One region of the Fictibacillus sp. 5RED26 genome, then DNA from elsewhere that is predicted to be linked to it. Evidence: riboswitches for the same ligand, from Rfam matches in the RefSeq annotation. Region 1 holds a riboswitch; each other region holds the start of a gene.
The links. A riboswitch is a leader RNA that binds a small molecule or an ion and turns the genes downstream of it on or off. The one in region 1 is predicted to bind cyclic di-GMP.
Positions count from the first base shown of each region.

Region 2: linked by a shared signal. The riboswitch ahead of IHV10_RS10520 (endo alpha-1,4 polygalactosaminidase) and the one ahead of IHV10_RS04235 (GGDEF domain-containing protein) in region 1 are both predicted to bind cyclic di-GMP.
Region 3: linked by a shared signal. The riboswitch ahead of IHV10_RS09090 (hypothetical protein) and the one ahead of IHV10_RS04235 (GGDEF domain-containing protein) in region 1 are both predicted to bind cyclic di-GMP.
Region 4: linked by a shared signal. The riboswitch ahead of IHV10_RS09265 (anti-repressor SinI family protein) and the one ahead of IHV10_RS04235 (GGDEF domain-containing protein) in region 1 are both predicted to bind cyclic di-GMP.

Region 1 covers NZ_JACZDU010000001.1:790,870-793,071, forward strand. Annotated here, with positions in the region: gene IHV10_RS04230 (serine/threonine protein kinase) at 1-583, shown strand, start outside; cyclic di-GMP riboswitch class I at 662-750, shown strand; gene IHV10_RS04235 (GGDEF domain-containing protein) at 936-1,886, shown strand; gene IHV10_RS04240 (GGDEF domain-containing protein) at 1,955-2,202, shown strand, end outside.
Region 2 covers NZ_JACZDU010000002.1:457,136-459,337, reverse strand. Annotated here, with positions in the region: gene IHV10_RS10525 (C39 family peptidase) at 1-247, shown strand, start outside; gene IHV10_RS10520 (endo alpha-1,4 polygalactosaminidase) at 353-1,192, opposite strand; cyclic di-GMP riboswitch class I at 1,229-1,319, opposite strand; gene pelG (exopolysaccharide Pel transporter PelG) at 1,379-2,202, opposite strand, start outside.
Region 3 covers NZ_JACZDU010000002.1:161,041-163,242, reverse strand. Annotated here, with positions in the region: gene IHV10_RS09095 (YdcF family protein) at 1-236, opposite strand, end outside; gene IHV10_RS09090 (hypothetical protein) at 329-820, opposite strand; cyclic di-GMP riboswitch class II at 855-937, opposite strand; gene panF (sodium/pantothenate symporter) at 1,105-2,202, opposite strand, start outside.
Region 4 covers NZ_JACZDU010000002.1:189,472-191,673, reverse strand. Annotated here, with positions in the region: gene IHV10_RS09270 (NAD(P)H-dependent flavin oxidoreductase) at 76-1,050, opposite strand; cyclic di-GMP riboswitch class I at 1,261-1,352, shown strand; gene IHV10_RS09265 (anti-repressor SinI family protein) at 1,382-1,525, shown strand; gene IHV10_RS09260 (helix-turn-helix domain-containing protein) at 1,624-1,944, shown strand; gene IHV10_RS09255 (STAS domain-containing protein) at 2,124-2,202, shown strand, end outside.

The DNA.
Region 1 (2,202 bases):
TCCGGTATGTCCGGTGAATACACCACACCCTTGGCAGATGCTGGGCTGTGGGAACTATGCAGCGGTGTTTTCACATCCTGAACATCCAGCATATGTAGTTAAGATTTACGGCAGGGATGAGCATGGATTATTAGAGGAAAAAAAGGTTTATGATCGACTAGGAACACACCCTGGATTTTCTGTTTGTTATTATTCCGAACAACGTTTTTTAATCTTAAAACGTATTGAAGGAATGACTCTGTACGACTGTGTGCATAAAGGTGTAAAAATTCCTGAAAATGTGATTTATGACATCGATGAAGCAGTGAGGCATGCAAAAGACAAAGGATTGTTTCCTAACGATGTACATGGAAAAAATGTCATGATATCCAATAATAGAGGAATTATTGTAGACGTATCTGATTTTAGCCGATACGAAACTTGCAGGAAATGGAAAGATTTAAGGAAAGCTTATTTTACATTTTACAAGAAAACGCTGTATTACTTTCCAATAAAGATTCCTTATATTGTTTTGAATGGAGTAAGGATTGGGTATAGGTACTATAGAAAGTTAAAAATATCCAAAAAACAAAGCCTAAAATAATAGGATTAAAGAACTATTAAAATCATTGGCACAAATTACCTTAGTAGGATATAATAACTATAAATCAATAAAAACCTTTGTTATTAAGGGCAAACCAGTTGAAAAGCTGGGACGCAAAGCTATGGGCCTAAAGTATGGTGAACATGCAATGGCAGCCGGTTGCCAAAGGGAAACGGACTCGTGTTTAGACACAAGCGTTTCTATGAAGCTTTATTCTCGTATTTTGTAGTTTCTCTGCAGGAATAATGTGTTCATAGAGGTTAAAAGTATCTAAAACATAAATTGAAGCCATTCCCTTTATTAGGTGATGGCTTTTTGTATGTAATTTTTGAGGGATTTGAGGGGTTGTAGAATGGAAAACTTCCAACTAGACTTACGCGCACTCAAAAAAAACTTGTTACCAGAATTTATGAAGTCTATTCCAGCCATGATACATACACACAAAGAACATCTAAGAAAAAATGAAGACTTTCATACGTTTCTAAACGGTTTTGTTGAGCAATACGAGAAGATACTAGAGAAATTTTTACGCGGGATTGTGCATGCAGTGTTTTTAGAAGAAGAACGATTCAAATCCTTTTTAAAACAAGGAGAGCAGAAAGCGTTTCGATCAGGTATTCATTTTTTAAGGCATCAACGAATTCCTCATCAAGCACTTGCGTGTTTTACAACGAGTATTAGTGAATCCGTTTTATTTGAAGTGAAAAAAGCAACGTCCAACGAGCCGTTAGTTATACAACTATTTATGTTAGATCGCTGGAACCGGATTTCTCACCATGCTGTTACAGGATTTCTAAGCGGTTTCTCTTCTCAACAGTTTAAAGATCTTAAGGAGATTAGCATTCGTGATCCATTAACAAATCTGTATAATCGTCGCTACTTTTATGATTGTTTAGAAAAGGAGCTAGAAAAGGCAAATAGACTTAAGCTTCCTCTTACACTTGTCATGTTTGATATCAATAACTTTAAATTAATCAATGACGAGCTAGGGCATCACGCGGGTGACGAGATACTTCAGCAGATCGCAGAACTTTCAAAGCGACTAAAATTGTTCTCTGGATTTAGATTCGGTGGAGATGAATTTGTTTTTCTTTTACCAGGAATTACTGAAGATGAAGCATACATCTTAACTGAAAAACTAGAGAGTCAGCTTATCGTTTGGAATGAATCCATCTCATTGGCATATGGTGCAATAGAATTACTTGCAGATGCATGTGAAAACATAGACTATTACCTGCAGCTTGCTGATGAGCGTATGTACACGAACAAAAGAGCTAGAAGTGAGAATAAATCACTGATTTGATCATGTAAAATAATGGGCCTTTCTGCTATGTTTTTCGCAGATCGTATAACGTAAAGGAAGTTGAACGCATGAAAGATTCATTTACGATTACGGAACACCGTTCTGAAACCATATCATCTTTGTTACGGTGGTTCTTTTTAATTCTTTGTATACCTGTTTTTTATTATCAACCTATATCAAGCGTCTTGAATTATGAAACGGATACTTTTCCGATCCTTTTTATAATCGGCATTATATATATGACATCCACACAAATTGTCTTACACCGATTGCCAGAGACGTCACTGTACTACCGGGTTTTTACAAGAGGTGGAAT
Region 2 (2,202 bases), on a different contig from region 1:
ACCAGTGTGGGTCATAGCAAACTCATGGTTTACAAAGCTTCCTGAATCCCAATTTACATACTTCTACACACCACAAGGTAAGATTAAAGTGACGTACCGTGAGCATTCCGTCTTGGTAACAGGTTATAGCGGTGGATATGTTTATTTTAACGATCCACTTTCAAACCAAAAGAATAGAAAGCTTCGATTAAACAATTTCATTGCCGCTTGGGAACAGATGGGTAAACAAGCGATTAGTTATAACTAAACAAATATAGAAAAAAGCCAGCGTATCTTGCAACGCTGGCTTTTCTTTCATTAAGCTTAATATAGGAAGCAATCATTTTATTGGTTTCATGTTATCGTTGATGATTTAAAATACATCATACGATTTTTTATCATGATAATGTAAAAAGTTAAATTTTTCTGCGTAATTTTTGCTTTTACGTTCTAACTTTGTAGACACCGTCATAATTTGAGTTTTTCCCATTTGTTGTATCTTTTTCAACTTACTAATCTGATTCTGAGCCCACTCATCTGTTGAAACTTCATTGTAGTCAAAACCTTCCCACATGAAACCATCCATATACTTATGAGTATGTTGAATGGTTTCCATACCCCAATTCTGTACCATTAGGAGATTCGGAAATTTTCGATCACTCTTATCTAAAAAAGCAAGAAGTCCATCTAATTGCTTTTTATATATAGCAGCGTTATTCTCCAAATGTTCGTTGTCAATATTCCCAACGGTATCAAAGAAAACACCATTCATTCCTTTTGCATTAACTTGTCTTTCCATTTCATCCATTAAGACTTTATGATAGTGAACACTCGCTATATCCATTAGATAAGAATCCCATTGCTCATAATGAACTCTAGCACCACTTCTTTTGAAATAGTCACTATCAGCTAGAAGTTCCAATCTCTGTTTGTTCCACGTCGGTGTTTCCATAACACTAATATAACCAAGAACAATCGTGCCATTTTGTTGAAGATATTGAATCTGCTCTTTTGTGTATAACTGTGGTTCGATCACAACTAAATCGTAACTACTTAACTTCTTAAGAATACGATCTGTTGGTGCCGAATAATAAATCTTGTAATTTTTGACCTGTTGCAGAGTACTTTGTCCACTTTGAGCAGAACTGTGTTTAGGATGTAATGAAAAAAAACCAAAAGTAAAGATTGCCATGATTAATAACCACTTTTTCATAAAAAATTCCCCCGATTCATACGAGGGATGGGTTGGTTTCGCGGACTGGCAATCTTTATTCTATTGTTAGAATCGAAGACCCATATCTTTGCGTCCTTGGTTTTCACCAAGTTTGCCCATCACCACAGTATTAAATTAATTATTTCCATTTTATAGGTTTTGAATTCAAAAAACAATAGTGAATATCTATTTTTTAGAAAAATTGGAAATAAATCTTTCTAAAGAATTTTGATAATATTTAGGATCTCTTTTTGTGAAAATATGAAAATCAGCTTCGCCTACATATGATATTAATCGAAGGCCACCATATGTAAAAGAAAGCGAAGCCCCCACAGCTATTCCTACTCCATACCAATCAAAACCAAGCGGGAGCAACAATAGAGTTAGTACAAAAGTTATGATGAAAAATATGAAAGTAGTTATACAAGCTCCTCTTCGATCATCGAAGTATAGATGAAGAAGTGATAGTGTTAAAACAAGACTAATTGAAAAGACAGCTACTAGTGTAATCGGCATTAATTCAAAGAAATCAGCACTCCACTCGAACCACGTAACAAACCGAGGCAGCAATAAGAGGACAAGTAGAGTAAATAACCCTTGCGTTCTGATAAGACGAATCACTTCTTCTTTTAAGACTCTAATCATCACTTTCTTACTTTCTTGTATTTGATCTAAACTTCCACCTTCATTCACAAAGCCGTAAAACGTCCAATATTTTTTATAAAACCTTGTTTCTATAGAAACTATAAATGTCATCATCGTAGGAATAATAGTCAAGAAGGACCAAAATAGAGCTGTATCATAATCAGGGTGATAACGAAATGTATGCAGTACATTCACCGATCCCTCACCAAACCAAATAATCCAGTTACTGACCCAAAGCCCTAAACTATAAAAGACTCCTGTTAATAGTAAGTCAGGGTATTTATAGGTATACCTCACAAATCCCCATTGATTATGTAAGGGACGGTCTGGAAAACTGATAAATAGATGGTATAAAAGCCAAAGAA
Region 3 (2,202 bases), on a different contig from region 1:
ATAAGAGTTTCTAGCGTTGCTGCAAATAGAATGGTTGTAATTAGGACGGTCAGCGTCGTTTTTTTGTACGTTTTAAATAGTTTCATAGCTGTGTTGTAACGGAAGAAAAGGATGAAGAAAAATGCACCTAACAAGAAGAAAACCGCAAGACCCATATCCATGTTGGTCGTTTGAAGCAGCATGGCCGTTGCGTATACAGCAAAGAGGATCCCAAGTGTTAGAAATAGTTTTTTCATAGTGTTGTCTCCGTTCATAGATTTTCTATATTCTAGGATATCAGAAAAAGGAAAAGAGCGGAGAATGAAGATTCCGCTCTTTTAATAAGTTATTATTTTTTATTTATATCAGACTCTTGAATTTCTTTTTGAATGGCTGAAGAAATGTCCGCTTTCTTTTGCTCGGAAGAACGTGTCGCATCCGTGCTCATGTTCTCGGTCTTTTTATTTACTGCTTCGTTCTTTCTTTTCGTTATTTCTGCGAGTTCTTGTTTATAATGCGTTTCTAGTTCTTTTTTCTTGTCTTGAATGATCTTTTCTTTGTTAGAATCCAAATCCTTCTTGGCATCCGCAACAATTCCTTTTATCGCTACATTCACATTCTTAAGCAAGTCATTCTTCTCTTTGTTTAACTCACTCTCGATCTCAGATTGGTATGTATATTCCATAATCTTATTATATAAGTCGTTTGCAAGATTTGGATTTGCTGCATACGCAGATGTAGTACCTACACCAAGTGCAATCGTAGTCGCTAAAACTATCTTCGGCCATTTCTTAGTTGTCTTTTTCTTCGTACTGAATTTTTCTTTGCGTGAAATTTCCATAATAAATACCCCTTCCTTTATCTAGAGAACAAATAAAGAAAGCGGTCGGTTGCGCTACTAGCTTCAGTTATTCCAAGCGCCCACATACAGAATAACCTTCACAGCTCCACACTTATCTAATTATATTCTGATATAAAATTACCACCAGCCACATTCTCTGTAAATGGGTATTTAGTAAGATATTACTATAAATTGTTTTTTTAGTATTTTATTGTAGAAAAGAAGATGGTGCTGAAGGTGAGAAATGAAAGAAGACAATGTCCACCGAGTGTGGACATTGTCTTCTAGAATGTATTTGTCTGGGGTCTGACCCCCTTTGTGAAACTTCCCACAATGTAGGCAATCAAGGAAAGTACGATTGGCAGCACTACTGTGTGCATGCCCCAAAGATTTGGATAGTTAAGATGTAGGAACATATAGGATCCTACCCCTACGATCAGAGAGGCAATCGCTCCGTTCGCATTTCCTCTTTTCCAATATAACCCCAATACGATTGGCCATATGAAGGCAGCTTCTAGTCCTCCGAAGGCAAACAGATTCAGCCAGATCAACAAGTCAGGCGGGTTAATCGCCATTGCGAATACGCTCAGTCCAACAACCGCTGTTATCCCAAAGCTCAATTTTTTTACAAATTGCTCTTCAGCATCTGGTTTGATGTAATTAATATACACGTCCTTAATAATTGCAGAACTTACGAGTAAGAGCACTGAGTCCACCGTTGACATGACTGCAGCTAAAGGCGCTGCCAACACGATACCGGCTAACCACCCTGGCAATACTTCGAGTGCTAAAAGCGGCATCACTTTATCCGGCACTTCAATTCCCGGTAGCACGACTCTTCCGAATACACCAGCTAGATGCATACCTAGCATGATGAACCCCACAACAAACGTTCCGATGATCATCGCCCGATGCATCGCTTTTGCATTTCTGTAGCTCATCGCTCTCACCGATATTTGCGGCAATCCTACGACTCCAACACCAACCAAGATCCAAAACGATGATACATAGAGAGGAGTAAGCGATTGATCAGAACCATAAGGCGAAATAAGATTCGGGTTCTCCGCTCGCAACTCGCTCATGATGTTCTCGATACCCCCACCTGCGATAATCGTACCGGCCAATATGATGACGGTTCCGATTACCATGACGACACCTTGTATTGCATCTGTGATTACAACCGCACGAAAGCCGCCGGCAATCACATACACGAGGACAGAGCCAGAGAAGATGAAAAGCGCTGTCGTATAGGAAACTCCGGTAAACGATTCGATCAACCGTCCCCCGCCTACCCATTGAGCGGCCATTGCAGAAAATAGGAAGACCACAATGCTTATTGCAGATAAAATAACGACCCACTTGCTTTCATATCGTGCTTTTAG
Region 4 (2,202 bases), on a different contig from region 1:
TCAAAAACCAAAATCCCTCAAAACTACGTTTATACAGCGTGGTTTTGGGGGATTTAGTTCTAAAGGACTAATGTTTTAAGGGATAATACTCATAGCTTCCTTTGTTTTTAATGCTTTTTTGTATTCTTCCTTTAGGTCATCTACTACTTCCTGAATGGTAGAGATTTTCTTCACACTGCCAACACCTTGTCCTGCGGACCAGATGTCTTTCCATGCTTTTGCTTTGGATTCAGAGAACGAGAGGTCAACATCATCCTTTTTCATCAAGTTTTCCACATCAAATCCCGCTCTTTGTAAGGATGGAAGCAGGTAGTTTCCTTTTATTCCACTAATCGCATCCGTATAAACAAGATCCTCAAGAGTAGAATCTATTAACATCTGCCGGTAATCTTCGCTCGCCGAAGATTCTTGCGTCGCAATAAAGCGCGTTCCCATGTATACGAGATCGGCTCCAAGAACCTTGGCAGCTAGTATTTCTTCACCTGTAGAAATAGCCCCAGCTAGAATCGTCATCCCATCCCAGAATTCCTTTACGGCTTTTAAGAAAGCAAACGGATTTAACGTCCCACCATGGCCACCTGCTCCACTGCACACGAGTATTAATCCATCAATGCCCGTCTTAGCAGCCTTACGCGCGTGATCAAGCGAGATAACGTCAGAGAATACGAGACCACCGTACCCGTGAACGATTTTAGCAACATCGCTTGGATTACCAAGAGAAGTAATCACCACTGGCGGTTCATATTTCTTTATTAGCTCCAAATCTTCTTCAAAACGTTTATTCGTTCGGTGAACGATTAAGTTAACACCCCATGGAGCAATCTTTGCCGAAGGATCTTTTTCCCTGGCATTACTCAGCTCTTCTGAAATATGTTTCATCCAATTTTCTAATAGATCGGAGGTTCTTGCATTCAGTAATGGAAAGGTACCTATTATTCCGTTCTTACAGCTTTCAATCACCATATCAGGACTCGATACAAGAAACATTGGGGCGTTAATCACTGGTAAACTGAGTTGATTCGACAAATTCATTGGCAATTTGTTAGACAATTTATTCATCCTTTCAGCAGCTAAAATTAGTTTAATGGGTATTTATTAAGAATAATTTCAACATAACCTGCATCATTCCTTTAAATTTGTTTTATAGGGGTCTTATTACGCTTCCTTATATTACATTTTTATTACAGTCATTTTCTGACAACATTTTCTATTTAGCTTGTATATAATCAATTTGAGTTAGGGAATAGGTCCTAATTATCCTTCAGACAAGGGCAAACATTTTCGAAAGAAGTGGGCGCAAAGCCACGGGTCTAAAGCTTAACTTAAAAAGCTACGATCGCCGGGTTACCTGGATATCATTTACTTTCTGGAGGGGTTCTTAGTGGAAAATACGTTTAAGCTGGATCACGAGTGGATTGAATTGATTAAAGAAGCGAGAGATCAAGGTTTTACTAAAGAAGAGATTATTCGTTTTTTACAAAATCCCCAATTAACGTTAGAAAACTATCAATTGCAAGGAAATTAATTCATTGAAATAGTAAGCAAGTCACAGAATTTATTTACTTACCTCATACAGAAAGATATAATAAAGGCAAATTATTTCTTAAATGGGGATTGCAAATGATGATTGGTGAGCGAGTAAAAAAATACCGTACCGAAAAAGGCCTCTCCATTACAGCATTGGCTGATAAAGCAGGGGTAGCAAAATCGTATATAAGTGCCCTAGAACGAAATATTCAACAAAACCCTTCGATACAGCTTCTCGAAAAGATTGCGGATGTATTGAATATTTCTGTAGATCACTTAATCAAAGCTGAAGTTGATACAAAAAACCTAGATCAGGAATGGGCTGAATTAGTGAAAGAAGCCATGGGTTCTGGTGTAAGCAAAGAGCAATTTAAAGAGTTTCTCGAATTTAACAAATGGAAAAACAAACAAAACTAACCACCTGATTGCATCAGGTGGTTTTTACGTGGTTTTTCCCTTTGCGGGTGTCTTCGTGGAATATACATAATGAAGGTTTTGTATTTGTGTGGGGTCAGACCCCACACTAATGTTTAATGTTTATAGAATTAGGGTACGGGAAAAGGGTGTCTACTATTTTTGTCTATGGAGGATTATAAATGAAGCAGTCGCCAAATGAACTAATGGATTCTCAAAAAAGTGTAGATGTTAATGGTTCTTCTTTTCATTGGGACATAG